Regions from separate parts of the Escherichia marmotae genome, predicted to be linked through region 2. Evidence: predicted binding sites of a transcription regulator. Region 2 holds the regulator's gene; each other region holds the start of a gene.
The links. Region 2 encodes PurR, which represses purine synthesis genes. Its sites were predicted from a motif close to CANGCAAACGTTTGCNTG; they were not measured.
Positions count from the first base shown of each region.

Region 1: tusA (sulfurtransferase TusA) is a predicted target of PurR. The motif match lies at 795-812, and genes of this name have one in related genera.
Region 3: purM (phosphoribosylformylglycinamidine cyclo-ligase) is a predicted target of PurR. The motif match lies at 1,215-1,232, and genes of this name have one in related genera.
Region 4: cvpA (colicin V production protein) is a predicted target of PurR. The motif match lies at 991-1,008, and genes of this name have one in related genera.

Region 1 covers NZ_CP025979.1:2,942,817-2,945,022, reverse strand. Annotated here, with positions in the region: gene C1192_RS15290 (7-cyano-7-deazaguanine/7-aminomethyl-7-deazaguanine transporter) at 1-651, opposite strand, end outside; gene tusA (sulfurtransferase TusA) at 873-1,118, shown strand; gene C1192_RS15280 (hypothetical protein) at 1,383-1,691, shown strand; gene zntA (Zn(II)/Cd(II)/Pb(II) translocating P-type ATPase ZntA) at 1,724-2,206, opposite strand, start outside.
Region 2 covers NZ_CP025979.1:733,818-736,023, reverse strand. Annotated here, with positions in the region: gene purR (HTH-type transcriptional repressor PurR) at 297-1,322, shown strand; gene punR (DNA-binding transcriptional activator PunR) at 1,319-2,206, opposite strand, start outside.
Region 3 covers NZ_CP025979.1:4,521,862-4,524,067, reverse strand. Annotated here, with positions in the region: gene uraA (uracil permease) at 1-257, opposite strand, end outside; gene upp (uracil phosphoribosyltransferase) at 343-969, opposite strand; gene purM (phosphoribosylformylglycinamidine cyclo-ligase) at 1,295-2,206, shown strand, end outside.
Region 4 covers NZ_CP025979.1:47,501-49,706, forward strand. Annotated here, with positions in the region: gene folC (bifunctional tetrahydrofolate synthase/dihydrofolate synthase) at 1-155, shown strand, start outside; gene dedD (cell division protein DedD) at 145-807, shown strand; gene cvpA (colicin V production protein) at 1,064-1,552, shown strand; gene purF (amidophosphoribosyltransferase) at 1,589-2,206, shown strand, end outside.

The DNA.
Region 1 (2,206 bases), 2.2 Mb from region 2:
AGCGTTGATTTCGGATTTATCTGCCAGTCTTTTCAATAGCATATTGAGTAATACGCCATACATTGGCAGGAAGAAAACGATGCTAATTAACACTTTGAAACAGTAATCAACCAGCGCGATTTCCATCCAGTGTTCGGCCATAAAGGCATCCGGACTGCGCCAGAAAGCAATAAAGAAGAAGGCCAATGTGTCGCTGACGTTACCGAAAAGTGTGGAAGCCGTCGGTGCCAGCCACCAACGACGACTCTGACGCAGACGGTTAAAGACGTGTACGTCGAGGATCTGTCCCAGCGCGTAGGCCATAAAGCTGGCGGTAGCGATACGGGCGACAAACAGGTTGAAGTGGGCGAGAGCGCCGAATCCCTGCCATGAACCCATATAAAACAGCGACGAGATGACGTAGGAGATCAGCAACGCGGGGATCATCACCGCAAAGATGATACGACGAGCCAGCGGCGCGCCAAAAATACGCACGGTCAGGTCGGTAGCAAGAAAAATAAACGGAAAGCTAAACGCACCCCAGGTGGTATGAAAACCGAAAATAGAGACCGGAAGCTGTACCAGATAGTTACTGGAGGTGATCACCAGTAGATGAAATAACGATAACCAGAACAACGCCTTATAGCGTTGAGTTTGCGAGAAAGCGTTCATATTGTACCTTTTTGATTAACCATTGGGGTGAGGGAACCCAATACGTACGGCACGTTATTTTATAGTGAGATAATAACGTGCTTACCCTTTTTTCGAGCCGCCGCATGATACTGCTTTGTGTTAACAATGCAATGGTTAATTTTCACGCAATCGTTAACCTGGTTTGCTTACGGACTCGCAGGGCGTAAACTAGCGCCGTTTTTTTATGTGACGAGAAGAAAATGACCGCTCTCTTTTCCAGCCCTGACCACACACTTGACGCACTAGGCCTGCGCTGCCCGGAACCGGTGATGATGGTGCGTAAAACCGTGCGTAATATGCAGCCTGGCGAAACGTTGCTGATTATTGCCGATGATCCGGCCACGACCCGCGATATTCCTGGGTTTTGTACCTTTATGGAACACGAACTGGTGGCCAAAGAGACGGACGGACTGCCTTATCGTTATTTGATTCGCAAAGGTGGCTGATGGGGGCAGATTGGCTTCGATGCCGCCTTTTCCTCTCACCTTAACCCTCACCCCAGAGGGGCGAGGGGGTCGATCGCGCTCAATTTTGCGGCTTGCAACCGGCTTGTAGAACGAATAAAGCGTTTAAGCTGCATCTGGCGATATGGTGCACAATGCCTGATGCGACGCTGTCGCGTCTTATCATGCCTACGAGTTCGATGCTCTGTGTAGGCCGGATAAGGCGTTTACGCCGCATCCGGCAAGCAAGTGTAATGGAATGCACAAATGGATTATTTAATTCCAGTTTGTCTGGTATTGCTGGGATTACTCGCGATATTCACCCCCAATTGGCTGCTCCCTGTTTTTATCCTCATGGGAGGATGGCTGGGGGTACTTGTCTGTGGTTGGCTCTGGCTAATGATATTTTTACCTTTACTCAACGGCGTCGGGCTTGCTTATGCCCTGTGGTTGATGTTCAAAAGGCCATCATTAGCATCCCGCCTGGTTGCTGCATTCAGTGTTATCTCCGTCATTCTGATGTTAGCGCTATATTACGCTTTCCTGACCATGCCGCCGTTCCCACCTCAGCACTAAGCCTGATAGCCAGAGGCTATCAGGCAACACCTTTACTTCCTGCGCAACAACCTTAACGCATTTGCCGTCACCAGCACCGTCGCACCTGTATCTGCCAGCACCGCAAGCCACAGGCCGGTCATACCCAAGAGTGTAGTGACGAGGAAGATCCCTTTCAGCCCTAGCGCAATAGTGATGTTCTGGCGGATATTGGCGTGAGTCGCGCGTGCCAGTTCAATCATCTGCACCAGACCACGCAGATGGTTATGCGTTAACGCTGCATCGGCGGTTTCCAGCGCCACGTCTGTGCCGCTACCCATTGCAATCCCAATGGCTGCGGCTTTCATAGCTGGTGCGTCGTTAATACCGTCGCCCACCATCGCCAGTGGCGCATGTTGATTCAACTCGGTCACGGCTTTGACTTTATCTTCCGGCAGTAATCCAGCTTTAAACTCCAGCCCCAGTTCACCGGCAATGGCTGCCGCTGCACGCGGATTATCGCCGGTGAGGATCACCCCTTTAACGCCCAGTGCGTT
Region 2 (2,206 bases):
AGTTTTCTCCTTTTTTATTACCACACAAAAAATGATATTACTCATTTTTACACAGTGTGATGAAAAAATCTCCCGGCATTTATAATGATAAGTGTTTTTACTACTTCCCCTTTTCATCAAGATCGGCCAAAATTCCACGCTTACACTATTTGCGTACTGGCCATTGACCCCTTCCTGACGCTCCGTGTCATTTTTCCGGCGTACCGCAACACTTTCGTTGTGCGTAAGGTGTGTAAAGGCAAACGTTTACCTTGCGATTTTGCAGGAGCTGAAGTTAGGGTCTGGAGTGAAATGGAATGGCAACAATAAAAGATGTAGCGAAACGAGCAAACGTTTCCACTACAACTGTGTCACACGTTATAAACAAAACGCGTTTTGTCGCGGAAGAGACTCGTAACGCTGTGTGGGCAGCGATTAAAGAATTACACTACTCTCCTAGCGCGGTGGCGCGTAGCCTGAAGGTTAACCACACCAAGTCTATCGGTTTGCTGGCGACCAGCAGCGAAGCGGCCTATTTTGCCGAGATCATTGAAGCGGTAGAAAAAAATTGCTTCCAGAAAGGCTACACACTGATTCTGGGCAATGCGTGGAACAATCTTGAGAAACAGCGGGCCTATCTGTCGATGATGGCGCAAAAACGCGTCGATGGCCTGCTGGTCATGTGTTCTGAGTATCCGGAACCATTGCTGGCGATGCTGGAAGAGTATCGCCATATCCCGATGGTGGTGATGGACTGGGGCGAAGCAAAAGCGGACTTTACCGATGCAGTTATCGATAACGCTTTTGAAGGCGGCTACATGGCCGGGCGCTATCTGATTGAACGCGGTCATCGCGAAATTGGCGTTATTCCTGGTCCGCTGGAGCGCAACACCGGCGCTGGCCGTCTGGCGGGTTTTATGAAAGCGATGGAAGAAGCCATGATCAAGGTGCCGGAAAACTGGATTGTGCAGGGTGACTTTGAGCCTGAATCGGGTTATCGCGCCATGCAGCAAATCCTGTCGCAACCGCACCGCCCTACTGCTGTCTTCTGTGGCGGCGATATCATGGCTATGGGCGCACTTTGCGCCGCTGATGAAATGGGTCTGCGCGTACCGCAAGATATTTCGCTGATCGGTTATGATAACGTGCGCAACGCCCGTTATTTTACTCCGGCGCTGACGACTATCCATCAGCCAAAAGATTCGCTGGGCGAAACGGCGTTCAACATGCTGTTGGATCGTATCGTCAACAAACGCGAAGAACCGCAGTCAATTGAAGTTCATCCGCGGCTTATTGAACGCCGCTCCGTGGCTGACGGTCCGTTCCGCGACTATCGTCGTTAATCATCCGTTGCGGGAGTCTCTTCCGGCTCCCGCAGCCATTCCTTATTCAGCGTCTCGCTATCACCGAGATACTCCAGCAGCCAGGTTAACGCAGGCGACATATCATTCTGCTGCCAGGTCAGACAACATGCCGAATCAGGGAATGGATTTTCCAGTTCTAATGCTACCCACTTCCCCTCGTTCAGCCACGGTTTAGCGAAATGGGTCGGCACCATGCCAATGCATAACCCGGCCGAGATACAGGTTGCCGATGATTCCCAGTCCGGGACAACCAGGCGCTTTTGGTTATCGAGCAGCCAGGTAATACGTTTGGGCAGCGTCCGTGACGTGTCTTCGCGCACCAGTGACGGCCAGTTGCGCAACGTATCATCGCTGAACGGCCCATTCATCGACGCAAGCGGATGGTGGCGGGCAACAACACAACTCCAGCTCAACATTCCCATATCACGGAAGGCGTAACGCCCACCTACCGGAATCGCCCGTGTCGCACCAATCGCCAGTTCCACACGTCCGTCGGAAAGCGCATCCCAGACACCGTTAAACACCTCCTGAAAAACCAGAAGTTCGACGTCATCAAAATGGCGATAGAAATCAACAATCATCTGCCGCGTGCGTTCTGGCCTGACAATATTATCTACCGCGATGGCTAACTGACCGCGCCAACCGTTCGCTATCTGCTGACATTGCTGGCGAGTGATCTGCATTTTTTTGACAACAGAACGCCCTTCTTTGAGAAACCACGCCCCGGCAGCGGTCAGTTCCACGTCACGATGACGCCTTTCAAAAAGCGGCACTGCCAGCCACTCTTCCAACTGACGAACGGTATAGCTGACCGCAGAAGGAACGCGATGCAACTCCTGGGCCGCGGCGCTAAAACTACCATT
Region 3 (2,206 bases), 880 kb from region 2:
CCCAACGGCAACAGTAACAATACTGGAGAAATAAAGGCAAAGCTGGAGCCGAGATAAGCCGGGATTTTACCTTTACAGATGAAGAGATACAGTAGCGTTCCGATACCGTTAAATAACAGTACGGTCGCCGGGTTAATATGAAATAAGACGGGCACCAGGACGGTTGCACCAAACATGGCGAACAAATGTTGCAAACTAAGCGGGATTGTCTGTAAAAGTGGCGGTCTTTCACTCACCCCGATAGCACGGCGCGTCATAGTATATTCCTCTGTATTATGTGTTATAGGCGCTTTACTCAAAAAAAAGCCGACTCTTAAAGTCGGCTTTAATTATTTTTATTCTTTATTTTGTACCAAAGATTTTGTCACCGGCATCACCGAGACCCGGAATAATGTATCCGTGCTCATTCAGCCCCTGGTCAATCGATGCGGTATAAAGCTCAACGTCCGGGTGCGCTTTTTCCAGCGCAGCGATGCCTTCTGGAGCTGCCACCAGCACCAACACTTTAATGCTGCTGCAACCTGCTTTTTTCAGTAGGTCAATGGTGGCGATAACTGAACCACCGGTTGCCAGCATTGGGTCAACGATCAGCGCCATACGCTCATCGATGTTAGACACCAGTTTCTGGAAGTACGGCACCGGCTCCAGTGTTTCTTCATTACGGTACATACCGACTACGCTGATACGCGCACTCGGAACGTTTTCCAGAACGCCGTCCATCATCCCCAGACCGGCACGCAGAATCGGCACTACGGTAATTTTTTTACCTTTAATCTGGTCGATTTCCACCGGGCCGTTCCAGCCTTCGATGGTTACTTTTTCAGTTTCGAGGTCAGCGGTCGCTTCGTAAGTCAGCAGGCTACCCACTTCGGAAGCGAGTTCGCGAAAGCGCTTGGTGCTGATATCTTGCTCACGCATCAGTCCCAGCTTGTGTTTGACGAGTGGGTGTTTGACTTCCACGATCTTCATACTCTTTCTCCTTTGAGGGGCAGCCACAAAAAAAAATCGACGGATTATACCGCCTTTCTTCAAGGCGGCAATATTATTTTCGTTGATTTTAGTCAAACCCATAGAAAATTTAGATAAATACATTTAACATTCAAATAGTTAAAAAAGATAATTATCCTGGCAATAAATCATTCGTTGCCTCTGCTCGCGCATTTTTTCACCTCTCGCTCAGCAAAAAGGGGGGAAAAAAGGTTGTGTAAAGCAGTCTCGCAAACGTTTGCTTTCCCTGTTAGAATTGCGCCGAATTTTATTTTTCTACCGCAAGTAACGCGTGGGGACCCAAGCAGTGACCGATAAAACCTCTCTTAGCTACAAAGATGCCGGTGTTGATATTGACGCGGGTAATGCTCTGGTTGGAAGAATCAAAGGCGTAGTGAAGAAAACGCGTCGCCCGGAAGTGATGGGCGGTCTGGGCGGCTTCGGTGCGTTGTGTGCGCTGCCGCAAAAATATCGCGAACCCGTGTTGGTTTCCGGCACTGACGGCGTAGGCACCAAGCTGCGTCTGGCGATGGACTTAAAACGTCACGACACTATCGGTATCGATCTGGTCGCCATGTGCGTTAACGACCTGGTGGTGCAAGGCGCTGAACCGCTGTTTTTCCTCGACTATTACGCAACCGGAAAACTGGATGTTGATACTGCCTCATCGGTGATCAGCGGCATCGCGGAAGGGTGTCTGCAATCGGGCTGCTCGCTAGTGGGTGGCGAAACGGCAGAGATGCCGGGGATGTATCACGGCGAAGATTATGACGTAGCTGGTTTCTGTGTTGGGGTGGTAGAAAAATCAGAAATCATCGACGGTTCGAAAGTCAGCGACGGCGATGTGCTGATTGCTCTCGGCTCCAGCGGCCCGCACTCGAACGGCTATTCGCTGGTACGCAAAATTCTTGAAGTCAGTGGTTGCGATCCGCAAACCACTGAACTCGACGGCAAACCATTAGCCGATCATCTGCTGGCCCCAACCCGTATTTATGTGAAATCGGTACTGGAGTTGATCGAAAAAGTGGATGTGCACGCCATTGCGCATCTGACCGGTGGCGGCTTCTGGGAAAATATTCCGCGCGTATTGCCGGAAAATACCCAGGCAGTGATTGATGAATCCTCCTGGCAATGGCCGGAAGTATTCAACTGGCTGCAAACGGCAGGCAATGTCAGCCGCCATGAAATGTATCGCACCTTCAACTGCGGCGTCGGGATG
Region 4 (2,206 bases), 690 kb from region 2:
TGGGTAATGGCAAACCATTTGACAGCGTTGCGCAGGCATGGGATGCCGCGATGGCGGACGCTAAACCGGAAGATACCGTGCTGGTGTGTGGTTCATTCCATACGGTCGCACATGTCATGGAAGTGATTGACGCGAGGAGAAGCGGTGGCGAGTAAGTTTCAGAATCGGTTAGTTGGCACAATAGTGCTGGTGGCGCTGGGGGTGATTGTGCTTCCAGGGCTGCTCGATGGGCAGAAAAAACATTATCAGGATGAGTTTGCAGCGATCCCTCTGGTGCCAAAACCAGGCGATCGCGATGAGCCTGATATGATGCCTGCCGCCACCCAGGCATTGCCGACACAGCCGCCTGAAGGGGCTGCAGAGGAGGTGCGTGCGGGAGATGCAGCGGCACCGTCACTCGATCCGGCAATCATTGCAGCCAATAATACTGAGTTTGAACCGGAACCTGCACCGGTTGCTCCACCGAAGCCGAAACCTGTGGAACCGCCGAAGCCGAAGGTGGAAACGCCACCAGCGCCGAAGCCAGAACCAAAACCTGCCGTCGAAGAAAAAGCGGCACCGACGGGTAAAGCGTATGTAGTGCAACTGGGCGCGCTGAAAAATGCCGATAAAGTGAATGAGATTGTTGCTAAGCTGCGTGGCGCGGGATATCGCGTTTATACGTCGCCGTCGACGCCAGTGCAGGGTAAAATCACCCGCATTCTGGTTGGGCCGGATGCTTCTAAAGAGAAGCTGAAAGGTTCGCTGGGTGAGTTGAGGCAGCTTTCTGGCTTGAGCGGCGTGGTGATGGGCTATACGCCGAATTAATACGGTTTGCCTGATGCGACGCTAACGCGTCTTATCAGGTCTACGCGGGAGCATAACCCCAGGTCGGATAAGGCGTTCACGCCGCATCCGACACGTATAGCCGGTGCCGCAAAGGCACAAAAAGTCGATGGCGTTGAATATTTTTTCAGCGCCATTTTTATTGATGCGCGGGAAGGAAATCCCTACGCAAACGTTTTCTTTTTCTGTTAGAATGCGCCCCGAACAGGATGACAGGGCGTAAAATCGTGGGACACATATGGTCTGGATTGATTACGCCATAATCGCGGTGATTGCTTTTTCTTCTCTGGTTAGCCTGATCCGCGGCTTTGTTCGTGAAGCATTATCGCTGGTGACATGGGGTTGTGCGTTCTTTGTCGCCAGTCATTACTACACTTACCTGTCAGCCTGGTTTACGGGCTTTGAAGACGAACTGGTTCGAAATGGGATTGCCATCGCGGTACTGTTTATCGCTACGCTTATCGTTGGCGCTATCGTGAACTTCGTGATAGGTCAGTTGGTGGAGAAAACGGGGTTGTCAGGCACCGATCGGGTGCTGGGCGTCTGTTTCGGTGCGTTGCGCGGCGTATTGATTGTTGCCGCTATTCTTTTCTTTCTCGACTCCTTTACCGGAGTGTCGAAAAGCGAAGACTGGAGCAAATCACAGCTGATCCCACAGTTCAGTTTTATCATCAGATGGTTTTTTGATTATCTGCAAAGCTCGTCAAGTTTCTTGCCCAGAGCGTAAGTGCTCTGAGATGTGGCTTAACGAGGAAAAAGACGTATGTGCGGTATTGTCGGTATCGCCGGTGTTATGCCGGTTAACCAGTCGATTTATGATGCCTTAACGGTGCTTCAGCATCGCGGTCAGGATGCCGCAGGCATCATCACCATTGATGCCAATAACTGCTTTCGTTTGCGTAAAGCGAACGGTCTGGTGAGCGATATATTTGAAGCTCGCCACATGCAGCGTTTGCAGGGCAATATGGGCATTGGTCATGTGCGTTACCCTACGGCTGGCAGCTCCAGCGCTTCTGAAGCGCAGCCATTTTACGTTAACTCTCCATATGGCATCACGCTTGCCCATAATGGCAATCTGACTAACGCTCACGAGTTGCGTAAAAAGTTGTTTGAAGAAAAACGCCGCCACATCAACACCACTTCTGACTCGGAAATTTTGCTTAATATCTTCGCCAGCGAACTGGATAACTTCCGCCACTATCCGCTGGAAGCCGATAACATTTTCGCCGCCATTGCCGCCACTAACCGTCTGATCCGTGGCGCATATGCCTGTGTGGCGATGATTATCGGCCACGGTATGGTTGCTTTCCGCGATCCTAACGGCATTCGTCCGCTGGTGTTGGGAAAACGCGATGTTGATGACAATCGCACAGAATATATG